2 regions of the Bradyrhizobium sp. USDA 10063 genome follow, and region 2 is predicted to be linked to the other one. Evidence: riboswitches for the same ligand, from Rfam matches in the RefSeq annotation. Region 2 holds a riboswitch; the other holds the start of a gene.
The links. A riboswitch is a leader RNA that binds a small molecule or an ion and turns the genes downstream of it on or off. The one in region 2 is predicted to bind cobalamin.

Region 1: linked by a shared signal. The riboswitch ahead of metE (5-methyltetrahydropteroyltriglutamate--homocysteine S-methyltransferase) and the one ahead of ACVJGD_RS38510 (DUF1636 family protein) in region 2 are both predicted to bind cobalamin.

Annotation. Positions count from the first base shown of each region.
Region 1 is NZ_JBSSGP010000002.1:4,441,859-4,448,687, forward strand. Features, by position in the region: gene ACVJGD_RS23060 (ribonucleoside-diphosphate reductase subunit alpha) at 1-816, opposite strand, end outside; cobalamin riboswitch at 932-1,149, opposite strand; cobalamin riboswitch at 1,282-1,481, shown strand; gene metE (5-methyltetrahydropteroyltriglutamate--homocysteine S-methyltransferase) at 1,589-3,913, shown strand; gene ACVJGD_RS23070 (hypothetical protein) at 3,964-4,161, shown strand; gene ftsH (ATP-dependent zinc metalloprotease FtsH) at 4,387-6,309, opposite strand; gene tilS (tRNA lysidine(34) synthetase TilS) at 6,570-6,829, opposite strand, start outside.
Region 2 is NZ_JBSSGP010000002.1:7,763,161-7,769,989, forward strand. Features, by position in the region: gene ACVJGD_RS38485 (FkbM family methyltransferase) at 1-453, opposite strand, end outside; gene bluB (5,6-dimethylbenzimidazole synthase) at 2,221-2,853, opposite strand; gene ACVJGD_RS38495 (adenosylcobinamide-GDP ribazoletransferase) at 2,853-3,152, opposite strand; partial or broken gene ACVJGD_RS38500 (nucleotide-binding protein) at 3,156-3,555, opposite strand; partial or broken gene cobO (cob(I)yrinic acid a,c-diamide adenosyltransferase) at 3,595-4,236, opposite strand; cobalamin riboswitch at 4,276-4,493, shown strand; gene ACVJGD_RS38510 (DUF1636 family protein) at 4,583-4,951, shown strand; gene cobW (cobalamin biosynthesis protein CobW) at 4,948-5,982, shown strand; gene cobN (cobaltochelatase subunit CobN) at 5,982-6,829, shown strand, end outside.

The DNA.
Region 1 (6,829 bases), 3.3 Mb from region 2:
GAGCAATTCGGCGCGGATGCCCACCTTGACATAGGCCGGGAAGTATTCGCCATAGCGGATCGCCATGTCCGCCTGCGACGCAGTGGTTGGTGCGCCCTGCACGACGGACAGCACTTCGGTGCGGAGCTTGTCGAGCAGCAGGCGCGCGCTGACATAGGCGTAGTTCGGCTCCTGCTCGACCAGCGTGCGCGCCGCCATCACGCTGGCGAGCGCCAGTTCATCCTGGCTGATGCCGTCATAGAGATTGCGCTGGATTTCAGCGACCACCGGCGCGGCCTCGACACCGTCGAGTCCGGCGCAGGCCTCGCCGACAATCATCGCCAGCCGCGCATGATCGAGCGGCACCTTGCTGCCGTCCGCGAGCGTCACATGGATGACGGGGCCGGCCGCGGCCTTTGCCGATTTCGCCGCCTGCTGCTCGGCGCGCTGCCGCGCGCGTTCCTCGCGATAGAGCACATAGGCGCGCGCGACCTTGTGATGGCCGCTGCGCATCAGCGCCAGTTCGACCTGGTCCTGGATGTCTTCGATATGAAAGGTGCGGCCTTCGCTCATCCGGCGCGACAGCGCGCCGACCACCTCGGCCGTCAACGCCTCGACCGCTTCGTGAACGCGCCGCGACGCAGCCGCCGTATGACCTTCGACCGCAAGGAAGGCCTTGGTCATTGCCACCGAGATCTTGCCGGCATCGAATTGCGACACCATGCCGTTGCGACGGATCACCTGCATCGGAAGTTGTGCTTCCGGCGCCGCGATCGATTCGGGCCGCAGGTTAATGAGAGGCGCGACTGTTGCTTCGCGATCGAGAGAGAGTGACATCTTGCGAACCCCGTGATGTTGCTGGGGCCGGATGCCAGGAGCGACGCTGCGTGATGATGCCGGCGGCGGACCGGCATGAGCCTGCAAGCGACCGCCGGGACACCCCGCCCGTGGACGTTATTTTGCTGTCACGGCAGGTCTCCTGGCTCGCAGGTCGGCGTTACTCCCCGTCTTCCCAATGCGATGCCGCATCAGTGACGTCTAAGCCGGAAGCAACTCACTGCTTACAGTTGCGGGGGCAGCGCCGGATTCTCGCGAGCGATACGCGATCACCGGATTCCCTCTTAGCCACCATTCCTTGCGTCATGATGGACCGTGACAGCTACATCTGGTGCGATTTGGACAATGGTGTCAATGGCGCGTATCGGCGAAGCGCAAAAATTTCGGCTCCCCCCGCTGGCGCTGTGAACAACGGGCTCCACGCGCACGTGATGTCAGCCGAGTTGACGTTCGCGCGATCTTGCCGGTAAGTGAACGCGTCGTGGTTCTTCGGAGAGATCTTTCCGGAGCTAAGAGGGAAGCCGGTGTGAAGCCGGAGCTGCCCCCGCAACTGTAAGCGGCGAGCCGCGGTCCACAACTGCCACTGAAGCCTGCAAGGCTTCGGGAAGGCCGGACCGCAGTGACGACCCGCGAGCCAGGAGACCTGCCTCGACAACGTACACGTCCTCGGGCGGGGTGTCCCGGTGGTGCGGTTGCGATTCCGTGCGCCCATCGCTCAGGGAATCCAGACGTGTCACTACGGCCTTTGCCCCCAACTCATGGGGTTAAGCCAATGTCTCCCACTTCACTTGCTGTTGCGTCCCTCGGCACGCCGCGGATCGGTCCGCGCCGTGAACTGAAATTCGCGCTGGAACGCTTCTGGTCCGGCGCGATAGACGAAAAGACGCTGATCGAAACCGGCGTCGGGCTGCGCGCAGCCAACTGGGCGCGGCAGAAGAAGCTCGGCATCACCGTGATCCCGTCGAACGATTTTTCGTTCTACGATCAGGTGCTCGACACCTGCGCAATGGTCGGCGCGATCCCAAAAAGTTACGGCTGGACCGGCGGTGCTGTGCCGCTTGCGACCTATTTCGCGATGGCGCGCGGCGTAGAGGGCGACGCTGGCGACTGCGGACATGCCCATCACGCACACGGCGTGGCCGCACTCGAGATGACGAAATGGTTCGACACCAACTATCACTACATGGTGCCGGAGCTTCGCAAGAACCAGTATTTTGCGCTCGCCTCGCGCAAGCCGATCGAAGAGTATGAGGAGGCGAAGGCGCTGGGTTATCAGACGCGTCCCGTGCTGGTCGGCCCGGTCACGTTCCTGAAACTGGCCAAGTCCAAGGATCCGCATTTCGACACGCTGTCGCTGCTCGACAGGCTCTTGCCGGTCTACATCGAAATATTGCGCGAACTCGCCGCCCGCGGTGCGGAATGGGTGCAGATCGACGAGCCCTGTCTCGTGCTTGATCTGGACGCCGCCGCTCAGCAGGCCCTACGTCGCGCCTATTCCGAAATCGCCAAAGCGGTGCCGAGCATCAGGATCATGCTGGCAACCTATTTTGGTGGGCTCGACGGCAATCGTGCGGTCGCGTTTGATCTTCCGGTCGCCGGCCTGCATCTCGATCTCGTGCGTGCGCCGGAGCAGCTCGGCGATCTCATGGACATTCCGAAAGAGCGCGTGCTGTCGCTCGGCGTGATCGACGGCCGTAACATATGGCGTGCGGATCTGACTCGAATCTTCGAGCGGCTCGAACCTGTCGTCGCGAAACTCGGCAAGGAGCGCATCCAGCTCGCGCCGTCCTGCTCGCTGCTTCATGTGCCGATCGATCTCGCGCTGGAAAGCAAGCTCGATCCCGAAGTGAAGACCTGGCTTTCATTCTCGGTGCAGAAGCTCGAAGAGCTTGCCGCGCTGGGAGCGGCGCTTGGAAGCGGCCGGGCGCATGCGTCAGAAGCGATACGCGCATCCGACGCCGCCGCTGCCGCGCGCAAGATCTCGCCCCGGATTCACAATGCGGCTGTCGCGCAGCGTCTCGCCGCCGTCGATGACGGCATGCGCCATCGCGCCAGCCCATTTGCCGAGCGCGCCGAGGTGCAGCACGAGCGGTTCAACCTGCCGCGCTTCCCGACCACGACCATCGGCTCCTTTCCGCAGACGACCGACGTCAGGAACACACGCGCCGCACATGCCAAGGGCGCGCTCAGTGATACCGCGTACAAGACCTATCTGCAGGATCAGACGGCGCGCGCAGTGCGCTGGCAGGAGGACATCGGGCTTGACGTCCTGGTCCATGGCGAGTTCGAGCGCAACGACATGGTGCAGTATTTTGGCGAGCAGCTTTCCGGCTTCGCCTTCACCGAGCTCGGTTGGGTGCAGTCCTATGGCTCGCGCTGCGTCCGGCCGCCGATCCTCTACGGCGACGTCTCGCGCCCGCACCCCATGACCGTCGAATGGTGGCAATTCGCGCAGTCGCTGACAGCGAAGCCGGTGAAGGCGATGCTGACGGGCCCCGTGACCATCCTGAACTGGTCGTTTGTTCGCGACGACCTGCCGCGCAGCGAAGTGTGCCGGCAGATCGCGCTCGCGATCCGCGATGAGGTGCTTGATCTCGAGGCGGCCGGCGCCGGCATGATCCAGATCGATGAGGCCGCGCTGCGCGAAGGCCTGCCGCTGCGCAGGTCGGAATGGAATAGCTATCTAGACTGGGCGGTCGACAGTTTTCGCATCTGCTCCTCCGGCGTGCAGGACGAGACCCAGATCCACACCCATATGTGCTACTCCGAATTCAACGACATCATCGACGCCATCGCAGCGATGGACGCGGACGTCATCTCGATCGAGACCTCGCGCTCGAAAATGGAATTGCTCGACGCCTTCCGGAACTATCGCTACCCGAACGAAATCGGCCCCGGCGTTTACGATATCCATTCGCCGCGCGTGCCTGATGTCGGCGAGATCACCGACCTTCTCAAGCTCGCAAGGCAACGGCTCTCCGATGCCCAACTCTGGATCAATCCCGACTGCGGCTTGAAGACCCGCAAGTGGGAGGAGGTGCGCCCGGCACTTGCCAACATGGTCGCCGCCGCGCGCGAATTGCGATCGCTTGCCTAGACGGTGAGGCCCCGTCTCGTATCCTGTGGCGATTTGAGGAGGAGAACGCCATGCGCTTCTGGATTCAATGCACGAGGTTCGAGACGGGGCAGCCCGTTCACATCAATATCGCGCTCGTCGGCAGCATGTGGCGCGACGGCGAGCGCACCGTGCTTTCTTTCGTCGGCGGTGATGGCGAGAAGATCGAGGTCGTCGAGACGCCGGAGCACATACTGGCCGTGCATCTCGGCGCGCCCGCGACGGCATGACGATCTGCAGTCGGCTGCCACGTCATTGCGAGCGCTAGCGAAACAATCCATTTCGCTGCTTGCGGAGAATGGATTGCTTCGTCGCTTGCGCTCCTCGCAATGACGGTGTCGTCCTGGCGAAGGCCAGGACCCATAACCACCGATGCCTGTTGTGGAGCAATCACAAAGTAAAGTAGAAGCCCGGCGCTAGGCCGGGCTTCTGCACGTCTTGCTCTCTGATTGCGCTTACGCCTGAGGCTGCGGCTCCAGGCCGGGGTCCGGATCTGGGCGCGGGCGCGACTTGCCGGCAGGCGGCACGGCGGAAGCACGCGGCGTGGTTGGCTCGAGCACGGACTCACGGTTCGGCTTCTTGCCCTTCAAGAGATCGATGATCTCGTCGCCGGTCAGCGTCTCGAACTCGAGCAGTCCCTTGGCCAGCGCTTCGAGATCGGCGCGCTTCTCGGTGAGGATGCGGGTCGCTTCGTGATAGCCTTCCTCGACCAGGCGCTTGATCTCGGAGTCGATCTTCTGGACCGTTGCCTCCGAGGCGTTCTGGGTGCGCGACACCGACATGCCCAGGAATACCTCGTCCTGGTTCTCGCCATAGGAGACAGTGCCAAGCTCTTCCGACAGGCCCCAACGCGTAACCATCATGCGCGCCAGACGTGTCGCCTGCTCGATGTCGGACGCCGCGCCCGAGGTGACCTTCTCGCGGCCGAACACCAGTTCTTCCGCGACGCGGCCGCCCATCATGATGGCGAGACGCGAGGTCATCTGCTCCAGCGACATCGACAGCTTGTCGCGCTCCGGCAACTGCATCACCATGCCGAGCGCACGACCGCGCGGGATGATGGTCGCCTTGTGGATCGGGTCGGTGGCGACGACGTTGAGGCCGACGATCGCGTGGCCGCCTTCATGGTAGGCGGTCAGGAGCTTCTCTTCCTCGGTCATGACAAGCGACTTGCGCTCGGCACCCATCATCACCTTGTCCTTGGCCTCTTCGAACTCGGCCTGCGTCACCATCCGCTTGTTGCGGCGGGCGGCGGTCAGCGCGGCCTCGTTGACGAGGTTCATCAGGTCGGCGCCCGAAAAGCCTGGGGTGCCGCGCGCAATGGTCTTCAGGTTGATATCGGGCGCCAGCGGCACCTTGCGGACGTGAACCTTGAGGATCTGCTCGCGGCCGACGACATCAGGATTCGGCACCACGACCTGACGGTCGAAGCGGCCGGGCCGCAGCAACGCGGGATCGAGCACGTCGGGCCGGTTGGTCGCAGCGATCAGGATCACGCCCTCATTGGCCTCGAAGCCGTCCATCTCGACCAGCAACTGGTTGAGGGTCTGCTCGCGCTCGTCATTGCCGCCGCCAAGGCCGGCGCCACGGTGACGGCCGACCGCATCGATTTCGTCGATGAAGATGATGCAAGGCGCATTCTTCTTCGCCTGCTCGAACATGTCGCGCACGCGCGATGCACCGACGCCGACGAACATCTCGACGAAGTCAGAACCGGAAATGGTGAAGAACGGCACGTTGGCTTCGCCCGCGACCGCGCGCGCGATCAGCGTCTTACCGGTACCGGGAGGGCCGACCAGCAACACGCCGCGCGGAATGCGGCCGCCCAGGCGCTGGAATTTGCCGGGGTCACGCAGGAATTCGACGATCTCCTGCAGGTCCTGCTTGGCCTCGTCGACGCCGGCGACGTCCTCGAACGTCACCCGGCCGTGCGCCTCGGTCAGCATCTTGGCGCGCGACTTGCCAAAGCCCATCGCCTTGCCGGCGCCGCCCTGCATCTGCCGCGACAGGAAGATCCACACGCCGATCAGCGCGATGAAGGGCAGCCAGGAGACCAGCAGCGAGACGAACCACGGCACGTTATCGCCCGGCGGCTTCGCGGTGATCTGGACCTTGCCGTCATAGAGGCGCTTCACCAGCGTCGGATCGTTCGGCGCGTAGGTCTGGAAGCTCGAGCCGTTGGTGAAGGTGCCATGGATCTCCGGCCCCTGGATCACGACGTCGCGGACATGGCCCTGGTCGACTTCGCTCAAGAGCTGCGAGAACGAGATATCCTGCGAGGACGCGCGCTGACCGGGATTCTGGAAGAGCGTAAACAACGCCAACAGCAGCAAGACGATAATGACCCAGAGGGCGAAATTCCGCAGATTGGCGTTCATTGATCTTCCTTCGTGGTCGCGCGGATCGCGGCCTCAAACTATCCTCGGGCGGCCTCAGGCAGGCACTTCAGGACATCCCTGGGAATCCCCCCTCAGCGGCTGCATACAATTTAGGTGCCACTGGAGTATATGCCAAGGGAACTGCACAGGACTATTTAGCGCATCCTAGCCCGATTCCCGGTCAAATAATGGCGCAAAAAGTCCGGGTCTTTGCGGGTGGTTAAGCGGAAATGATGGGAATTTTCCCGTTCACCCGAATATCAGCGGGCCCGGCTCCGGCGGGGCGGCGCCGGCTCGACCCGAATTCGCCCATTGGCGAGCCCAATGACCGCACCGGCGAGTGTTTGCTTCAGCTTGCCCGTCCCCTGCATCACCGCCTGATCGAGTGCGGCGAGCAGGGCCTCGATCTTTCCCAGTTCGGCCGGCCCCTCATGGCCGACGCGGTCGATCGCGCGCTTGAGCAGGCGCAGCCGGATCTCCTCTGGAAGGGCCACAAAGGCCTCGGCATCGAATCCGGGGC
Region 2 (6,829 bases):
CATGGCGAGCCTCTCTCGGAACGCGCCACAAGCCATGTTGTTGGCTTGGATGGAATATTGGGGGTTCAGGTCAGAAAGCCGCGTGAGATGCCTGAAATATTGCGGGACGGGTTCGAAGCTGTGAACCTCACCTCGTCGTTCGACGCGCGCCAATGCATAGGCCGACCAATAGCCGCAATTGGCGCCGATATCGATAAAGATCATTCCGGGCTTCAGGTATCGATCGAACACTCGCTCTAGAAACATCTCATGCGTATGAAAATAGTACTTCCGCATCAATCGATGCATAGACATATCGATCTCGTATCTGACGTCGCCGAAGCGGGTTGAAGCAATCCCGCTGGGGCAGCTTGAAAGCTGCTCGATCGCCCGCCGCCTAAGCATATCCATAAACTTCAGGGGATCTGATTTTGCATAGTTTAGGAAAAAACGGACTGTCTTCTCGCTTAGCATACCACTCCCAATCTCCGGGCGCGCTGCCCGCGTCGTGTAGCTTTGGTCATGGGTTTTCCGAGCCTACAACCTGACACCACGTGAGATTCAAGCCGTTTCGATGTCTAGCCAAGTTCATTTCACTCTCCGCCAGCGAGGTGCATCTCCTCACCTTACTGAGGCACTTTAGGCAAGGACCAGAGCTGGCGCGCTGTTCGTCGACTCGTCGGCAAAGGCCGCGACCGACACGCCGCGCAACCGGACTGCGATCGTCGACGTGCTCGACTAAGGCTGCGCGCGGCAGCAGCCCGTCGACCGCGAACTGGCATAGCTCGACGTGTATCGGCGGCTGCGTCGAAGAACGGATACGTCATTAAGTCTTGCGCGCCGCGGGGGCCCGGATCGCCAGGAAGCGCACGAAGCAGATCGAGTTGGTCGCGCTCCGAGGGATCTTCGGGGCGAGCGGAGGAGTTGTTGTCCGCTTGTTCCACCGACCACGCGCAGCGCCCTTATCTGATGTCAAGGAAGCGCCACGAGCACCATTCGACGCGGCGACCTGTCTTTCGACGTTCATTTCCTCGATGCAAGGAAGCGGCTGACGCGCGGAATCTGACATCGGCTCAGGGCCTACACAGCCAGCGGCGGCGGTGGGGGAGAGGCGTACATGTTCAGCCTGCGTAGGATGAGGATATCGCCGGGGATGGCGGATCCGATTTCGTGCTTTGGAGCCTTGCGGAAACTGAACTTGCCGCTGGCCTATCGCATAAAGCAGGGCCTCAGCTCTGCCCCCAAGCCGTGGCCTTAACTTCAGGCGAGGGACTTGCACCGTTGCTTCAAGGAGCGTCTGCAGGAGCCATACAGCCTTTCTCATTTGAAACGAGGGAGCGAGGAGGTCGATGGATACCTACCGGGCCCTTATTGAGCGGGGCTGGGGATAGTGTCATTCGTGGGTTTCCACTTCTCGGCATATAGAGGGAGACGTTCGTATTCCTCCGCTACCTTCCAGCCGAGATTTATGAATCTAGCCACTATTGATCCAATGAAGATCGCCTTCGAAAAGCTGCTGTCTAGGGCCAAAAGAACATCGTCCCGATGAGAAGTGCTCAGAACCAAAGGCTTGGCCGCTATTCAGTTAGCCGCGTCGTGCAGGTGACGAAATTGGCGTCCGTGGGCACTGCGATCGGCTCGTCAAATTCACGGCTCCAGCCCGATCTACGTTCTGCCATAAACCTCTGTGGCAATTGGAGAACCTTTGCGCGTATTCGAGATGGTGCTGATAACGTTGGCGCTCGGCATGATGCCGGTCGGACTGATCGTTGTCGTTTTTGAATGGGATACCGCGAGAAAACGGCGCCGTTTGCAGGATTTTGGCGTAGGCGGAAAAGCCCGAGACACCAGACAGGTTAGGATCGAGCTGACACCTCGGCGCTCCAAGTTAACGCCGAGCCCCCCGGCAGTGGTTTGGCGCAAGTTCAGGACAATCGCCCGAACAAACTGGACATGCGTTTAGCGCCTTATTGAGGTAAGTATGGCCCCAGGCGGCAGCCCCGGAGCTGAGGGCCATTTTCTTTTTGGCGGACAGCTGGCGAAGGCCCTGGCTCAATAGGGGTGTTTGAATGGACACTCGCGGAAATGGGGACACCATGCTCTTACGGAACAGGGCTGTGGAAAACTCTAGGATGGCTCTTGCCGGGGCTCCATTTCATTCCGGATCAATTTTCACCGGCAGGGGGTCGCAAAGAGGCGGCCCCTTTCGATTCCAATTGCTCGTTGAAATGTTCGACAGCCTTAACGTCGAGTCGTGAATTCGGTCGACCTTCGTCGATATTCCCACGTGGCCCGTTCAGGCTCAGGTCGGTCAAAGTCCGCCTGGGGGTAGCCGACGCAAAGATAGGCGATCAACTTCCAGGACGCCGGCACGTCGAGAATCTCGCAGATGCGGACCGGATTGAGTATCGACACCCAGCCAATCCCGATGCCTTCTGCACGCGCGGCCAACCATGCCGAGCAAATGGCCGCGACGACGGAATAGTCGATGGTCTCCGGCATCGTCGCACGACCCAGCCCGTGCCCGGTTTCGCATGCTTTTTCCGAGAATACCGCCAGATGCCCAGGCGCCTCTTCGAGGCCGGCGAGCTTCAGCGTCGTGTAGCGCGCCGCCCGCTCACCGGAATAGGCGCTTAACGCGCAGGCATTGCAGGTCTTAAAGTCCTCAATGATCGCGCGCCGTCGCGCTTCACTATCAACGATTACGAAGCGCCAGGGCTGACTCAGGCCGACCGAGGGGGATGGGCAGGCGATCTCAATGAGCCGCTCCATGGCGCCGCTCGGCAGCGGATCGGGGCGAAAGCGCCGCACGTCGCGGCGCCACACGAACAGTTCGCGCAATTGTCGGCGAAAAGCTTCATCGAATGAGATCATCAAAGTCGAAGTTCCGCATGGAGGAGGGCGGTCGCCATCAACAAGATCGCGATCTCGCCAATCTGTTCGAACGCGCCCAATATATCACCTGTCTGTCCTCCGACCTGCCTCGTTGCAAGCCACGCCAGTATCAGCCCCGCCAGTGAGAGCAGAATCGCTCCGATCACCGCCTTGCTCGACCCGAAACCGCACACGAGACAAAGAGCCCCGAGACGAAATGCAATTGCCGCGCTTCGCCCCGGCGGCTGTCCGGCTCCGGCCGAAAGTCCATCCGACCGCGCCGGCGGAATCAGCCACATGAATGCGGGCAAGCCGGCGCCCTCGACCAGAACAAGATCGGCGCGACGCTTCAGGCGTCCGAAACTTTCGAGGACCGGGCTCCATCAGCGATGGCTTCATCGCAGCGTATGCACGGGCGCCCAGCGTCGCCAGGCGGCGTTCCTGCACGATGATCTGGGCACCCAATTCCGTCTCCGGCTTAAGCGGGACGGGATTCATGTTGGTATGGGGCTCGACGCCTGCGACTTGCGCCTGCAATGCCTACGCGCGTCCGATCTCGCCGCCGTCGGCGGTCACGGCCGCATTGTTCGATATGTTCTGCGGCTTGAACGGAAGTACGCGATAGCCGCGGCGGATCGCTGCACGCGCAAGGCCAGCGACGATGAGCGAATTGCCCACGTCGGAGCCTGCCCCCTGGATCATCAATGCGCGCGCCACCGAATCGGATTCCCGGTAGCTTCGTCAGAGCTCGACGCCGGGCTGCGCCTTGGATCGGAAGGGATGCTTCACCAGCGTCACCTCCGTGACGAGGTCGGCGGCGTCGATCAATTCTTTCTTCGCGTTACGTCCGGTGAGGACGACGTGCGTCATCGGTGGCTTTGAATTCTTCACGAACTCGACGACCTCGCCGATCTCCAGATAGTCGTAACGAAGCGCAATGTTAATCTCCTCGAGAACGATCATGCGCAATGCTTGATCGGCGATCAGCTGCATGGGCTTTCCCATGCGGCACGGACGGCGGCGATGTCGCGGGCGCGGTCCTGTGTTTCCCAGGTAAAGCCTTCACCCATCGCATGGAACTGGCACAGATCGCCAAAACGTCCGGTCAGCAGGCGGCGCTCGCCGGTGTCCCACGCACGCTTGATGAATTGTACGACGGCGCAGGGGAAGCCATGCGCTACGCACCGCATGATCATGCCGAAGGCCGAAGAAGATTTTTCTTGCCCCTGGTGTGGACGATGATGAGTCCCTTTCGCGGCTCTTAGTCGCCCTCATCCGGTCGCGCGCGACTTTTTTCTTGGCCATTTTGGTCGTATGGCGGTTGTCCAGCGAGGCTTCCGAGATCACGGTCTCCTCCTCAGCGGTATCAGTCTCGGAAGTCATCTGGACGTTCCTTTGGCTTGACAAGTTGCACGCTTGGGCAAATGGTGGAGCGGCGTTGGTTCCTGTCCTACGACAGGCGAAGAGGGAATGCGATAGGGCTCTAGCCACGAAGCCTGAGCCTGAAACGCAGCCGCCCCCGCGACCGTGACCGGAGAGATCTTCAAGAGCCACTGACCTGTTAAGGGGTTGGGAAGGTGGAGATCGAAGGGAAAACCTGCTCCGCAAGCCGGGAGACCTGCCAGCGCAGAGATTTGAGACCGGCGGACGGGGTGCTCCGCGACGGCAGCGAACCCCTATGTCCACGGTTCGTGCGCCTCATCGCCTCCGCCAAACGTCGAGGAGGGCGATGACCGTCACGCTTCACGTCTACATTACCTGCCGTGCCGGCCAATCGGCAATGGAAGGCGAAGCCACGCCAGGCGCGCATCGGCACAGCGCGATCCTTCAGGCTGGCGTGCCGGAAGGCGTCAATGTTGTTCCAGTCGAGTGCCTGTCGGCTTGCAGCCAGGGGTGCTCGGTTGCACTCAGCGCGCCGGGACGCTGGTCCTACGTCTATGGACCCCTGTCGGAGGCAAACGCGCCTGTTGCCGGAGCTGCGGCCTATGCGGCGGCGCCCGACGGCATCGTGCCATGGCGCAGCCGGCCAGAGATCTTCCGCAAGCAATCGCTTGCCCGCATTCCACCCATCGCTGTCCTGTCGGAGGCCGCAGAATGAACACGCTCGCCAAGGTCCCGGTCACCGTCGTCACGGGCTTTCTCGGTTCGGGCAAGCCGACCCTGATCCAGCACCTGATTGCCAACGCGAACGGCAAGAAGCTTGCGGTGCTCGTCAACGAGTTCGGCAGCGAGGGCGTGGACGGGGAGATTCTGAAATCCTGCGCGGACGCCGACTGTCCCGCCGAGAACATCGTCGAGCTCGCCAATGGTTGCATCTGCTGCACGGTCGCCGACGACTTCATTCCCGCCATCGAGCAGCTGCTCTCGCGCAGGGTAAAGCCCGACCATATTCTGATCGAGACGTCGGGCCTCGCCCTTCCGAAGCCGTTGCTCAAGGCCTTCGATTGGCCGGAGATCCGTTCAAGGATCACGGTCGACGGCGTGATTGCACTGGCCGACGCCGAGGCGGTGGCGGCCGGCCGTTTTGCGCCGGATCTCGCCGCGGTGGAGGCACAGCGCGCGGCCGATGAAAACCTCGATCACGAGACGCCGCTGTCGGAAGTGTTCGAGGATCAGATCGCGTGCGCGGATATCGTGCTGCTCACTAAGGCGGACCTTGCTGGCGCGGACGGAGTTGAAGCGGCCAAGGCGGCGATCCTCGCCGAAATGCCGCGTCGCGTGCCGATGCTGCCGGTCGTCGACGGTGCAGTCGATGCGCGCGTAATCCTTGGTCTCGAAGCAGCTGCAGAAGACGATCTCGCCGCGCGACCTTCTCATCATGACGGCGAAGAAGAACACGAGCACAACGACTTCGCCTCGGTTGTCGTCGATCTCCCGGAAGTTGCTGACGTCGTTGCCTTGGTCGCATCGATCCGGCGGCTTGCGCGTGAACAGAACGTCCTGCGCGCGAAGGGATACATCGCGGTCGCGGGCAAGCCAATGCGATTGCTCCTGCAATCAGTCGGGGAGCGGGTGCAACATCAGTTCGATATACCCTGGGGCACGCGGCCGAGGCAGTCGAAGCTGGTTGTGATCGGTGAACACAACAATATCGATGAGCCTGCCATCAGGGCGGGACTTGGTGTCTGATGCACGTCGTCTTTCGCGAGAGCCGCGGTCTTGAGGAGACCGCGACGCCTAAGGATCTCGGCCAGGATCCGGCCGACCTTGTTGTGCTCTCGTACTCCGATAGCGATCTCGCCGCTTTCGCTTCCGGCTGGCGCCGCGGCCGCGGCGGCCTGCCGTCGCTGAGGCTCGCAAATCTCGCAGAGCTGCGTCATCCGCTTTCGGTCGACACCTATATCGAGCGGACGGCGTCGCATGCGCGCGGCATCTTGGTGCGCTTGATCGGTGGCGAATCCTACTGGTCATATGGGCTGGCTGCCCTGCATCAACTGGCGAAGGAGCGCGACATCGCGCTTGCGGTGCTTCCGGCCGACTGTCGTGATGACCCGCGCCTGGATGCGTTCTCGACATTGCCCGTCTCGACGCTCCGACACCTGAGGGCCTTGTGCGAAGAAGGGGGAACGATAGCGGCGCAGGCTGCGATCGCCCAACTCGCGCTGGCGTCGGGCCTCCATGCTGGGCGTGCCATCGGTGAGATCGAAATTCCTGAGATCGGTTTCTACGATCCGCGCCGCGGCGCAATCGTACTGCAGCCAACTTCCGACCAGCGGGCAGGCGCATTCGTCACCTTCTATCGTTCCTATCTCACCGCGGCAGACACCGCCCCGGTCGACGCGCTGATTGCAGCATTGCGGCAGAAAGGTTTTGATGCTTACGGCGTGTTCGTCAGCTCGCTGAAGGCTGCTGGCGTGGCGGATTGGCTGAGGGGAAAATTCAAGCAATGCCCTCCCGCTGTGATCGTCAATGCGACCGCCTTCTCCGCGGTCGGAGAAGACGGGACGACGCCTTTCGATGCCGCATCCTGCCCGGT